Regions from separate parts of the Brevibacillus sp. AF8 genome, predicted to be linked through region 2. Evidence: riboswitches for the same ligand, from Rfam matches in the RefSeq annotation. Region 2 holds a riboswitch; the other holds the start of a gene.

Region 1 (6,642 bases), on a different contig from region 2:
TTATGGGCGATTTTTATGTATACTTTTACCATTACTGCGAAAAGGAGTTTGTTGAAATGCCAGATTCGGTACACACGAGAAAAGGAGCAAGTAAAGCCTCACTCATCCCTGACAATATATTAGCACTCCTTCATGCTGGAGAATTAGAAAGCGTCAATTTGACTGAATGGCAGGCTGTTGATCATATGCATTTGTTACGAATCGTTCTGCCTCATGTTACGTTAGGTGCGTATGTCCCTCAACTTGTTGGTCAATTAGAAGAGACCGGATCAACGAGCGGAATGAAAGCTATCCGTCTGATTGGACAAGAACTGCTTGCGATCTTACACAAATCGGGTGAACCCACAGCTACGTCTTCTGTTTTCCTATCGTTGGCCAACCACAAGTCAGACAGTGTACGTTGCTGGAGTGCCTATATTATCGGCCTGGACAACACCTTATCTTTAGAAGAAAAACTAGCCCAAATAAGAAAATTCGCGGCTGATCATCATTTTGGGGTGAGAGAGATCGCATGGATGGCGATTCGAGATTCTCTCTTGCATGATCTGAACCATTCCATTCAACTCCTGAGTGAATGGGTACTTGATACCGACCAAAATATTCGCCGTTTTGCGGTAGAAGCCACACGCCCGCGTGGTGTCTGGTGTAAGCATATTGACGCATTGAAAAATGAGCCCGCTCGCTGCCTGCCTTTGCTCACACCAGTGAAGTCAGATCCAGCCAAATATGTTCAAGATTCTGTAGGGAATTGGTTGAACGATGCGAGTAAATCACAACCAGACTGGGTGACACAACTTTGTGACGAGTGGCTAAAAACCTCTGATACAAAGGAAACAAAAAGAATTATCACCAAAGCGAAAAGAACGATCCTGAAAAGTCGCACTGAACAGAAATGATGAACCGAATCACACATTTATCCCAATTTTATTTGTTGAATTCATTATCCGAGGATAGTTTGCGCTTAATTGATCAATTAACCTCTCTAACCCCTTTCCCCAAAAATACGTGCATTCAAACACCAGAAACTTTTTCAGAAGGCTTCTACTTCATCAAACAGGGAAAGGTACGCTTATATAAAGTAAATCGGGATGGTCGGCAGTTCACATTCGATATCCTCGGGGAAGGCAATGTGTTTGGAGAAGTGGATCTCCTCTCATTAGGTACAAGGGAGATGTATATAGAAGCCATCGAAGACTGCCTCATTTGTAAAATGAGCAAAGCAAAATTTGAAAGCTACATCATCGAACATCCGCAACTGATGATGAAGATCATGAAGGTCATTAGCGATAGAATGGTTTCGATCAGCCAAGCAGCCGAAAATCTTGCCCTTCTCCCTTTACAAGATCGCATTATTTCCACGTTGGTAAAGCTTGCCGATCAATTTGGCAATCCTAACAGTTCGGCGTTTCAACAAATTGACTTACCTCTTTCCCATCAAGAAATCGCCAATTTTGTTGGGGCATCCAGGGAAGCTGTGACGGTAGCATTACGTGCTTTAGCAAGAGAAGAACTGATTCAAACAGGCTTTAAATCTATTTCTATTCAGCGGGACAGGATTTTGAAGAAAATGTAATCCAGTTTACATCTTTCGCTCAAAAAGAAAGATATCGTAAAGCCATGGCTTCTACTATTCTTTCGAAAAAGAGGGGAACGACATATGGATAAACCACATTTTCAGAGCCTGCGCGAAGAGCTAGATTTTACAACCATTCAAATAGCAGACTTCCTCACCCGTGAAGTAACAGATGCATTTACAAGATCAATCGAGGAGCTGCGGACCTCTGAACTGGCAAAGGGCTTGCCGATTGGTTCGATTGCGCCTGATTTCACGTTGAACGATCACACTGGCAAGAGCATTACCTTGTCGGAAGAAATCATAAAAGGTCCTGTCGTCCTCACATTTTTCCGTGGATCATGGTGCCCCTACTGCAATTTGGAGATGCAAGCGTACCAAAAACAGCTCGATACGATAACCTCTCTGGGTGCTCAATTGTTTGCCATTAGTCCACAATCTCCTGCACACTCTCTTACTATGCAAGAGAACAATCGTCTGAGCTTCCCCGTGTTATGCGATACCAATAATCAGGTAGCAGAAAAATATAGACTCATATTCAGACTGCCTGAGTATTTCCATGATACCTACCGATCATTGGATATCGATCTCAATCATTTTAATAGCGACGATTCCTGGACACTCCCCATACCGGCTACTTATATCCTCGATGAACAGGGCGTAATCCGGTCAGTATTCTTAGATCCTGACTACAAAAAGCGAATGGAGCCTACTGAAGTTATAGACATTCTGCGCACCCTAACTTAACCCCTACTCCCTATTTAATGAAGAACCAGTTGATACGGCAACTGGTTTTTTCGTACGTTCATATATTATGAACAATCAGTTACTTCTTCCTACCAAAACTTGACAAAGCTAATACAAATGGCTTATATTTTGCATGATTATGTCTAGCAAAATTCGACACAGTTTTACAATTTTTGCTAAAAAATGAAAAAGGCAAAGTCATCGAAAGGTGGCGACGCAAAACCACGGGTCTACAGTCTTTGACCATGATAGCCGGGTTGCCATCATCTTGAGACTATTTTTCGATGTTGGTAGCTTCGGTTGTTCCATTTCGATGGAACGGCCTTTTTTTGTGTTTCGTTTTTTGAAAGGAGGATGAAAGCACTTTCATTTTTGTAACAGATGGAAAAACATAACTTTTGAGACGTCAAACATACACAACACGGTAATCAGAAAATGATGGAGTGGAGAAGTTATGTACAAACAAGTAGAAACCGTACAAGAGTTAGCCAAATTTCATGAAATCAAAGAAACAGTATGGACAAGCATGGGCTTCGAGATGGAGTACGCGAAAGAAGGCTCGGCTCAGTTCCTCTTAATCGCCGAAGATGGTGAAGCAGGTGGAACATTTGAAATGACGCCCTTTTCCAAATCAAGTGCTTATATGAAATCACTTTTTCAGGATGTTGTTACAGAAGATATGAAAGTAATGGAGGTAGACAGTCTCGCTGTTCTGCCGAAATACCGCGGACAACTGGGGCAAAAAGGAATTTGCCTGATGATAGATTACGCTGAAAAGCATGGTTATACCCACGCAATCGGGGTAGCAGATCCGACCTTTTTTAAATTTATTAACACGAAGTATCAAGTAAAAGCAACTCAGACCAAAGATATCGTCTTTTACAAAGGGGCCGATGCGATTCCGACCCTTTTCCATCTAAAAGATGTCTATGACAATAAGCACGATCCGAAATATTCCTGGTACAATACGTCGTCATCCAACCAAGTAAAAGTCGAGGTAGGTGGGTAACATGGATAACATGGATAAAATTGATTTATTGAGAAGAAGAAACAATTGGGTCGTAATCGTATTCGCAAGTATTATTACGGTTGTTCAGGTCTTAAACCTCTTTCTAGGCGTTTCGTACACATTCGTTTTCACAATTCTGGGTATTTTGTATGGCGTACTGGCACCTTTTGCTTACATCTCTAATCGCCCGAGCTTCCGTGAAAAAGCAGCGCCCTTCATGAAGTTCTTTAACTTCGCCGTAATCGGGATCTTCATGTTCATCGTAGTCGGACTGGACCCGCATATGATCAATATCATGACCATTATGTTCTTCGTAGCAGTTATGGGGATTTATCAAGACCGACTCATCAATATTTTGACGATTGTATCGACATTGGGCATTGTCTCTTACTACTTCCTGACACAAAGAGAAACGATTTTCCATTCGACAAGCAATCTCGATCTGATGTACTTCCTGCTCACCTTCTGCTTTGTCTCTGTCACGAGCATGATGCATGCTGTATTCAATAACAAACTCCAAGAGGAAAGTGAGCAACAGAAGCAAGAAGCGATTGCCTCGAAGGAATCGTTGCAACGTGTTCTGGATAAGATCAATGAATCACTCACCTCTATGCAAGACTATCAAGAGAATTTGAACAAGGTAACGGACGGTGTCAATGTTCGCGCTGTCGAAACCGTCGCTTCCCTGCAAGACATCATGGAGTCCTTTACTGTCCAGACCAGCAATACAGACGAGCTGCGTCGGGAAATGAGCTCGACGAATTTGCAAGTTGAGGACATGACCCGCTCTGTTACAGAGATGCATGAGTACGTAGAATCGACCAAGGAAGCCACTAGCGAGAGTGGAAAACGCATTGGCAACATCGGTAATGACTTTGAACGATTCATCAAGGACATCCAAGGTACGAACCAGCTAATCCAAGAGCTCAATAAAGAAACCGAATCGATTGGAAAAATCATCCAAACCATTTCCGAGATTTCTGCACAAACCAATCTGTTGGCACTCAATGCCACGATTGAAGCGTCTCGCGCAGGCGAACACGGCCGAGGATTTGCTGTCGTCGCAGATGAAGTACGCAAGCTGGCAGAGTCCTCCAAGCTATCGTCCGAGTCGATCTCGAGCCTGCTCATGACCATCCGCGAAAAAATGAAACTCGTATCGGATATGATTTCCGAGTCGCAGACTTCTTTTGAGAAAAATAGCGAGGGCATTCTCGAAGTACAAGAAATGTTCACCAATGTAGACAACTACATGCAAAACTTCGCAGATAAAACGAAAAACCTGCAAGAGTTCATCGTCCATGTTCACAGCATGATTCAGGAAGTCGGCGCAAAAGTAGAAGTCAACGCAGATATTACCGACAAGAACAAAGAGAGCCTGGAAGAAGTGCTTGTGCTCGTTTCTGAGCAAAAAGACGAAGTCGTTAAGGTTTCTGGCGGCTTTGAGAAAATTGAACAGCAGATGCGTGGTCTCCATATGTAATCTTCCTGCAACCGCCTTTCACTGGCGGTTGTTTTCTTTTCTCATTTTGTAACCGAACAGGCATATAATAGAAATATTCTGATATTTTCACTTTGAAAGGAGGCACATCATTGATGGATGCAAGAATCGAAACCAAAACGATTCAGACCGATCGATTGCTCGTTTCCTACCTGACAGCAGGCGTACCGGAAGGAGAACCGCTTCTCCTCATTCACGGCAATGCATCAGCCAACCTGTTCTGGGATGATACCATTGCGGCTCTATGTGACCAGTACCGTCTGTATGCACCTGATATGCGTGGCTATGGAGCAAGTGAAGCATTGCCCATTGATGCGACACGCGGTTTGCGAGACTGGTCGGATGACCTTCATTCGTTTATTCGGGCATTGGACTTGCCAACGCCCATCCATCTTGCCGGCTGGTCGTTGGGTGGCGGGATCGCGATGCAGTTTGCCATCGATCACCCGCAGGAAGTCCGCTCTCTGATTCTCATCGCCCCCATGTCCCCTTACGGCTTTGGTGGAACCAAAGATATAGCTGGTACCCCGTGCTACAGCAGTTTCTCAGGCTCGGGTGGGGGAGCCGCCAACTCTGAGCTGGTCAAAAGGATTGCAGCCAAAGATATAGGCAATGAATCTCCCTCCAGTCCTCGCAATGTCATGAATCAGCTTTATTTCAAGCCCCCATTCCAAGTTGGCCCAGAGCAGGAAGACCGTTATGTGAACGCAATACTCTCTACGAGAATAGGAGAGGACTTTTACCCCGGTGCCTTTGAATACGTAAACGATTGGCCCGGTGTTGCTCCCAGAACGACAGGGATCACGAATGCGATTTCTCCCAAATACGTAAATTTGTCCGGTATTGTCCAGATGGAGCCGAAGTGTCCGATTTTATGGATTCGCGGTGCGGATGATGCCATTGTCTCGGATCAGTCGCTGGCTGATTTCGGTACGCTGGGCAAGCTTGGCTATGTCCCCGGATGGCCGGGGGAAGACGAATATCCCCCGCAGCCGATGGTCTCCCAAATTCGTGACGTGCTTGAACAATATCAGAGCGCTGGTGGTTCTTATCAGGAGATTGTCATGGAAAATGTGGGGCACGCTCCACACATCGAGAAAGCAGAGGAGTTTATCGAGCTCATTCGAAAAACCGTCAGGGCATGACCGTGACGGTTTTATTTTATGATACATTGGTTCCCCCAGCCTTACCTCCTTTAGGCGCATCTGGGGCGAATTTTAGCGGAGTGAAAGTGAGAATTTTGAAAGAGATCAAGTTTGTCGCCGCAAACGTGAATATTATGCAAATCGGCTAACCCCATTCTACTTCCTATCTTCCTATGCCATTCACACAAAAGATTGCAAATAATGATTTTGCCTGATTTGCTGCTGGAACCCCCGCATTCCGGCATGAATAGATTGAAAGTGCTAGGAAATTATGAAAAAAGGAAGTGCAACAATTGGGACAAAGTTCAAGCCCAGCAAGTGAAAAGTACGATTATATCGTGATTGGCGCCGGAACTGCCGGAGGAGTAATCGCCAAGGAATTGACAGATGACAAGAAGACTTCTGTACTTGTTCTGGAAGCAGGTACAAATATGCCGAACCCAAGCGCTTCTCTAGAGGCAGCAGTGAATATGGCAGATGATAACAAACTATCCTTCATTGCTGTCTCGAAAATCGAACAAGCAATTGGACGCCAGCTTCCGCTATGGAGTGGGAGAGTAATTGGTGGAAGCTCCGAACATAATTTTATGTATGCTGTCCGCGGAAGCCGCCAGCTATATGATCAGTGGGCAAAACTCGTCGGAGATCAGTGGGGCTACGATCATCT
Region 2 (6,642 bases):
TGTCAGTCAGAGCGGCATACAGGCGGGAGTCTGCTTTGGAATATACAAGCGCTTCCAGCGTATCTGTGATCATCACATCGTACTTACCGCTTGCTACCAGACCAGGAATGTCGAGGTTGTTTTGTTCAACAGTCACAGTTGCTTTTGTCAGGTGCTCACGAACGAATTTTTCGTTGGTGCCTCCTGGATTCACACCAATGCGCACCTCTGGTTTATTGATGTCTGCTACACTCTTGTACTTGTCCTTGTCTTCTGCACGGATGAGCGGAGCTTTACCGAACATAATATAAGGATCGCTCATGTGTGCTTTTTTCTGGCGGTCTGTGTTGCGGGTAACGCCTCCGACAGCAATATCGAATTTATTTGCCAACAGATCGTCCATCAGTGTCGGCCAGGATGTTTGAACAAAACGCGCCTCTACTCCCAGGCTTTTTGCGAATTCTTTCATCGCATCGATATCGTAACCTTCGAATTGGTTTGTTTTCGGATTCAAATATGTAAACGGTTTGTAGTCACCTGGAGTACCTACGAGGATATAGCCTCTCGCAATGATTTCGTCCAAACGAGACTCAAACTTTTTCGCTTGCGGTTTTTTAGCAGCTTCAGCAGCTACGGTTTGGACAGGCTTAACCGCTGTTGCGGCAAAAGCACCTGTTCCTGATGTCATGAGCATAGTTGCAGCGAGTGTGCTCGCCAAGATTGTTTTTGTGAATTTTTTCATCTGGGTTCTCCTCCTGTTAAACGGTAATGAATTTAGTTAGTAGAAACAAACTCCATCATCCCCTAATGGCATCCCCCCTTTCAAAGAAGAGGACTTACAACCTGTAGAGCTGCTTCTTATACAGTAAACCTGCCGATTCCTTGTTGTAATTCTTCTGCCACTGCATTCAAATGCTCGACAGACTGGCCAATTTCCTGGATGGCTTGAAGCTGCTCTTCGGTTGCCTTTGCCACTGTTTGCGCGTCGAGTGAAGCATGTTTTGCAATGTTATGCATTTCATCTACAGAAGCACTCACCTGTTGGGAGCCTGCTGACATTTGTTCAGATGCGGCGGATACTTCCAAAATGTGCGCAGCAACGTTCCGGGAAGATTCCAAAATATGCCCAAAGATTTCGCGAACCTCTTCGACCAATTGGATACCTTGCTGTGCGTTTTGGTTGCCCGCTGTCATGACCTCTACTGCGTGACGAGTATCCTGTTGGATTTCCCCGATCAGCATCGCGATTTTGGATGCGGATTCCTCGGATTGGTTCGCCAGTTTTTTTACTTCACCGGCAACTACAGCAAATCCACGTCCATGCTCGCCTGCACGTGCCGCCTCAATCGAAGCGTTCAAGGCAAGCAAATTAATTTGTGAGGTCAATTGACTGATCGTATCAAGAATGCCTTCGATTTCTTTGGAGCGATTGTTGAGCTGTTCAATGGCTACTGTCGCCTTCGATGTTCCCTCGCCAATGCTTCCCATCTGGAGAACTGCCTGCTCTACCACAGCAGTTCCTTGTTCTGCCTGCTCTGTTGCTATCTGGGCAGCCTCAGAAACATGTGCAGACGTCTCCGCGATTTTCACTATGCCTGCTGCCATGTCAGTCATCGACAATGCGACTTCCTGCGAGCTGGCTGCCTGCGCCTCTGCTCCCTCAGAAATCTGTGCGATAGACAAGCCGATTTGGTTGATGTTTTCTGTCGCCTGCTTAATACCTTCAGATACTTCCTGACTAAAACGCTGTACTTGATCAGACGACAGTGATACGTCTTCAATCAAATTTTTCAAGTGCGATACCGTCTGGTTAAAGTCACGGGACAGAACCGCAATCTCGTCTTTTCCGTCAACCGTTACGGTCTCTTTCAAGTTGCCCTGCGCCACTACATTTACGGCGTGATTCAGACGCTCAATTGGTTTCACCATGCGTACAGCCAAGAAATAAACGAGGACAACCCCAATTGCCAATACGATGAGGGAAATAACCATCAATCGAACTGACAGTTGATCGACAGGGGCATGCAGCTCTGCTACAGGTGCAGTGATGTATATACCCCAGTTCAAATTGGTAGGAGCATACGAAGCAAATCGCTCTGTATTCTCGTAATTATATTGGGCAATTCCATGCTTCCCTTGCTTGATGTCTTCAAAGCCAGTCTGAAGTTCAAGAATACCCATATTGAGAATCGATTCCTTCAGAATGAACTCGCTGTTCGGATGATAAATAAATGTTCCTGTTTTGCTTACTAAAAAGGCGTAGCCTGATTGACCAAATTTCTCTTCGGACACCTTTTTTTGGATCTCATTGATAGGAATCGTAGAACCGATATAACCGTATTGACGATTGTCCTTCATCAATGGAACGACAAGGGTCACGATGTTATTCCCTGTGCGCTTCGAAACAACTGGCTCTGAGACAACAACCTTTCCTTCCCCTTTGCTGGCTTCCTTAATGTGCGGACGATCCGAGATATCAGTCACTTCACCCTTGAAATTGATCACATTCTTTCCGCTTAAATCATGCGAAAAGAAGAACGTCTCAAACTCGGGGTTTTTCTTTTGGGCCTCTTGAATGAGTTTCAGGTCATACTCGGCATTTTGATCAGCCGACATCAACCCTCCCACTGCTCTTACAATTTCAATTTTTTCTTTAAAGAAACCATCGATACGAATCGAGAGATTGTTAGCTGACAACTCAGCTTCTTTGTCCAGACTGTCTGCCAAAAGATTGGAAGCACTCCAATAGCTTGCACCGCAAACCGTACCCAAACTTATCAACAACAGCAGGCACAAAACGATAATTAGCTTATTCTTCAAACTATTTTTCATACCGAATCCCTTCTCCCTTCTCTTTTTTCAACAAAAAAAAGACTGCCCACCGACAGCCCATCATGACTACGGTATGGCAACCCGGCTGTCCTAGCTGCGAAAGTCACTTGACTCTCGACCTTAGACCCGTGGCTTTGCGTCCCTGCCTTTCAGCAAGTTTGCCTTTGTCATTCCTTGTTGTTTTTCAATTAAGTTCACATTTTTCAATCTCACCTTTCTTTTCCCATAACTTTCCGATAATAAACCTCAAAAATACAAAAAAAGCTGACAACCTTTTACAGTTGTCAGCTTTTTGTCAAACTTTTTGACTAGCTTAATCCGATCACTTGGCCATCCTCGTCTACATATAACGATTCAGCAGCCGGCTTTTTCGGGAGGCCTGGCATGGTAACCAAGCTACCGGTCAGTGCCACAATAAAACCAGCTCCTGCTGATATGCGCACTTCACTCACTTGGATCGTGAAGTCAACAGGTGCTCCCAACAGATCAGCGCGGTCCGTAAAGGAGTAAGGTGTTTTCGCCATGCACACAGGCAGATGGGACATGCCCATTTCTTCTACCTTTTGGATCGTTTTTAATGCCAGCGGCGAAAAGACAACCCCTGATCCACCGTATACTTCTTTTACGACTGTCTCAATCTTGTCTTTTATGCTGAGGTTATCTTCATACAAGAATCGGAAGGATGAAGGCCGCTCTGCTGCACGAGTCACTTTTTCAGCAAGCTCGACACCACCTGCTCCGCCTTCTGCCCATACTTTGGACAGCGCCGCTTCGGCTCCGGCCGCTTGGCACAGCGCAATGACTGCATCCACCTCTGCCTGGGTATCTGTCGCAAAATGATTGATCGCCACCACTGCTGGCACACCGAACTTTTGCAGGTTTTCCAGATGGCGCTTGACGTTTTCGAAGCCTTTCTCCAGAGCAGACAAGTTCTCCTCTGCCAGATCAGGTACTTTTACCCCGCCGTTGTATTTCAACGAGCGAACTGTAATGACCACGACAGCAGCCGATGGAGTCAGACCTGCTTTTCTGCACTTGATGTCAAAAAACTTTTCGGCCCCCAGGTCGGCACCAAAGCCAGCCTCTGTTACGACGTAATCTGCCAGCTTCAAAGCCATCTTGGTTCCGATCACGCTGCTGCACCCATGCGCGATATTGGCAAAAGGTCCTCCGTGAATGATGACCGGAGTTCCTTCGATTGTCTGTACGAGATTGGGCTTGATGGCTTCCTTCAAGAGAACACACATCGCATCGACCGCGTTGATTTCCTCTGCCCGTACAGGCTGATCATCGAAATCGTAGCCAATAATGATCTGGTTCAATCGCTCGCGCAAGTCCGCCAGATTCTCACTCAGGCATAAGATCGCCATGATTTCCGAAGCGGTTGTAATCATGAAGCCATCTTCACGCGTCATCCCGTTGCCGTCACCCAGACCAACCACGATGTTACGCAGTGCACGGTCGTTCATGTCCATGGCTCGTTTCCAGACGATTTTCTTTGGATTGAGCCCACGCGGATTGCCGTGGAAAATATGATTGTCGATCATCGCTGCCAACAAGTTATGTGCAGCTGTAATCGCATGAATGTCCCCTGTAAAATGCAGGTTAATTTCGTCAGCCGGGAGAATTTGTGCTTGGCCGCTTCCGGTTGCGCCTCCTTTGATCCCCATGCAAGGACCCAAGGACGGCTCGCGAAGCGCTGCCATTGTTTTCTTCCCGAGATAATTTAATGCTTGTGACAAACCAATCGTCGTGAGTGTCTTACCTGCTCCCGCCGGGTTAGGGTTCATCGCTGTAACAAGAATCAGTTTGCCATCAGGGCGATCCTTCACTTGCTCCCATAGCTCATCTGATAATTTGGCTTTATATTTTCCGTATAGCTCCAAATACTGTTCTTCGATACCTGCAATCTTGGCAATTTCAACAATAGACTTCATTTTTGCCTCCCTGCCACACCAGAATGTAATGCACCAGTTACCAATCTTCTACATTCTGCATAATCATCCTTTCTCCTCTCCTCTTCGACACATTACGCAAAAGAAAAAGCCCACATTCCGACAAACGTTCAGAATGCAGGCCCTCTGTTATTTCCCGAAAATTTTCCCCGGATTCAAAATACCGTTTGGGTCCAGCACTTGCTTCATGGCTTGCATGACGTCGAGTGCTTCTCCGTGTTCCTTGCGCTGGTATTTGATTTTCCCCACACCCACACCATGTTCGCCTGTGCAGGTTCCTCCCCGACTCAATGCGTACTCCACCAGATGGGCATTTACTTCCTCGGCACGCGCCACTTCTTCGGGGTCATTCAGGTCGATCATCAGGATAGCGTGATAGTTCCCATCCCCGACATGCCCTGCAATCGCTCCATCCAGCCCAGCGCGATCAATGGCTTGCCGGGCGTCCACAACAGCTCCTGCCAGCTCGGAAATCGGCAAGCAAACATCTGTTACCATCAGCTTTTTCCCGGGGGATTTGTGCAGGAAGGCATACGCCAGGTTATGACGAGCGTCCCAGAGCTGCGTCCGCGCCTTCGAATCTGTTTCAAAAAGAAACTGCGTGCAGCCATGTCCATCGGCGATGCTCTTCGCAAAGTCGATATCATACGCGAGCCCTTGTTCACTGCCATGGAACTCGATAAACAGCGTCGGTGCTTCCGGGTAGCTCGTTTCCTTGTACAGATTCACTTGTTGGATGGAACGTTCATCAACCAACTCGATTCGCGCCACTTGAATACCCGCACCGAGAATATCTACGACGGTATCGACAGCATCCTGAACAGAAGGGAAGCTGGCACGCGCTGCCGTTGTCGCCTCAGGGATGCCGTAAACACGCAAGGTCAGCTCTGTGAATACACCAAGCGTTCCCTCCGACCCGACAAACAGCCCCGTAAGATGGTAGCCTGAGGAGGATTTGGCTGTCATGCTCCCTGTACGGATGATACGTCCGTCCGCCGTCACCACTTCCAGATCGCGCACCTGATCACGCATCACACCATAGCGAACAGAGGTTGTTCCACTGGCGTTTGTGGCAGCCATCCCACCCAAAGTCGCGTCTGCGCCAGGATCGACGGAGAAAAACAATCCGTGCTTTTTCAATTCTTTATTGAGCTGAGTGCGCGTGACACCGGGCTGGACTCTCACGAGAAAATCCTTCGGTCGCACCTCCCGCACTTGGTTCATCAAGGAAAAATCCATGCTGATTCCGCCCGCATATGGAATCGCGTGGCCTTCCAGACTGCTCCCCATGCCAAACGGCGTTACCGCAATGCGCTTTTCATTGGCCAGCTTCATGATTTGACTGACTTCCTCGGCCGTCTGCGGAAACACGACTACATCCGGAAGATGCGGGGTATGATACGATTCATCATGGCTGTGGTGCTCCAGTACAGTGGGGTTGGTCGATACTCGTTCTTCCCCCAGTAATCCCACTAACGCTTGCTTGTAATCCACGTTGGTTCCCCCTCCGTTACTTGCTCAAGTTAACAAGGAATAAGCTAATTTCAGGAATATAGGTGATGAGCATCAAATCGACGATCATGATGACCAAAAACGGGATCACCGCTCGCTCAATCTCCGTATTCTGGAGTTTCGCAATATTTCCTGCTACCAACAAATTGATCCCAACCGGCGGCGTCAGCATACCGATGGCGGAGTTGACGACCATGATCACCCCAAATAGCACCGGATCAATGCCCAAAGAATTCGTGATCGGCAAAAGGATCGGGGTCAGGAGAATGATCGTAACCGCCGTTTCCATAAACGTCCCCAAAATGAGCAGCAAGATGTTAATTATGAGCAACGTAATGATCGTGCTGTCGGTAATCCCCAGCAT

The links. Region 2 has a riboswitch for cyclic di-GMP ahead of KB186_RS20760 (methyl-accepting chemotaxis protein). Riboswitches for the same ligand answer to the same signal wherever they lie in the genome.
Region 1: linked by a shared signal. The riboswitch ahead of KB186_RS10565 (GNAT family N-acetyltransferase) and the one ahead of KB186_RS20760 (methyl-accepting chemotaxis protein) in region 2 are both predicted to bind cyclic di-GMP.

The regions. Positions count from the first base shown of each region.
Region 1 is NZ_JAGQDN010000006.1:14,170-20,811, reverse strand. Features, by position in the region: gene KB186_RS10580 (DNA alkylation repair protein) at 57-896, shown strand; gene KB186_RS10575 (Crp/Fnr family transcriptional regulator) at 896-1,573, shown strand; gene KB186_RS10570 (peroxiredoxin-like family protein) at 1,658-2,320, shown strand; cyclic di-GMP riboswitch class I at 2,502-2,585, shown strand; gene KB186_RS10565 (GNAT family N-acetyltransferase) at 2,775-3,329, shown strand; gene KB186_RS10560 (methyl-accepting chemotaxis protein) at 3,322-4,812, shown strand; gene KB186_RS10555 (alpha/beta hydrolase) at 4,926-5,975, shown strand; gene KB186_RS10550 (GMC family oxidoreductase) at 6,269-6,642, shown strand, end outside.
Region 2 is NZ_JAGQDN010000018.1:32,378-39,019, forward strand. Features, by position in the region: gene KB186_RS20755 (transporter substrate-binding domain-containing protein) at 1-721, opposite strand, end outside; gene KB186_RS20760 (methyl-accepting chemotaxis protein) at 838-2,811, opposite strand; cyclic di-GMP riboswitch class I at 2,884-2,984, opposite strand; gene KB186_RS20765 (formate--tetrahydrofolate ligase) at 3,120-4,748, opposite strand; gene KB186_RS20770 (FAD-binding oxidoreductase) at 4,896-6,260, opposite strand; gene KB186_RS20775 (TRAP transporter large permease) at 6,277-6,642, opposite strand, start outside.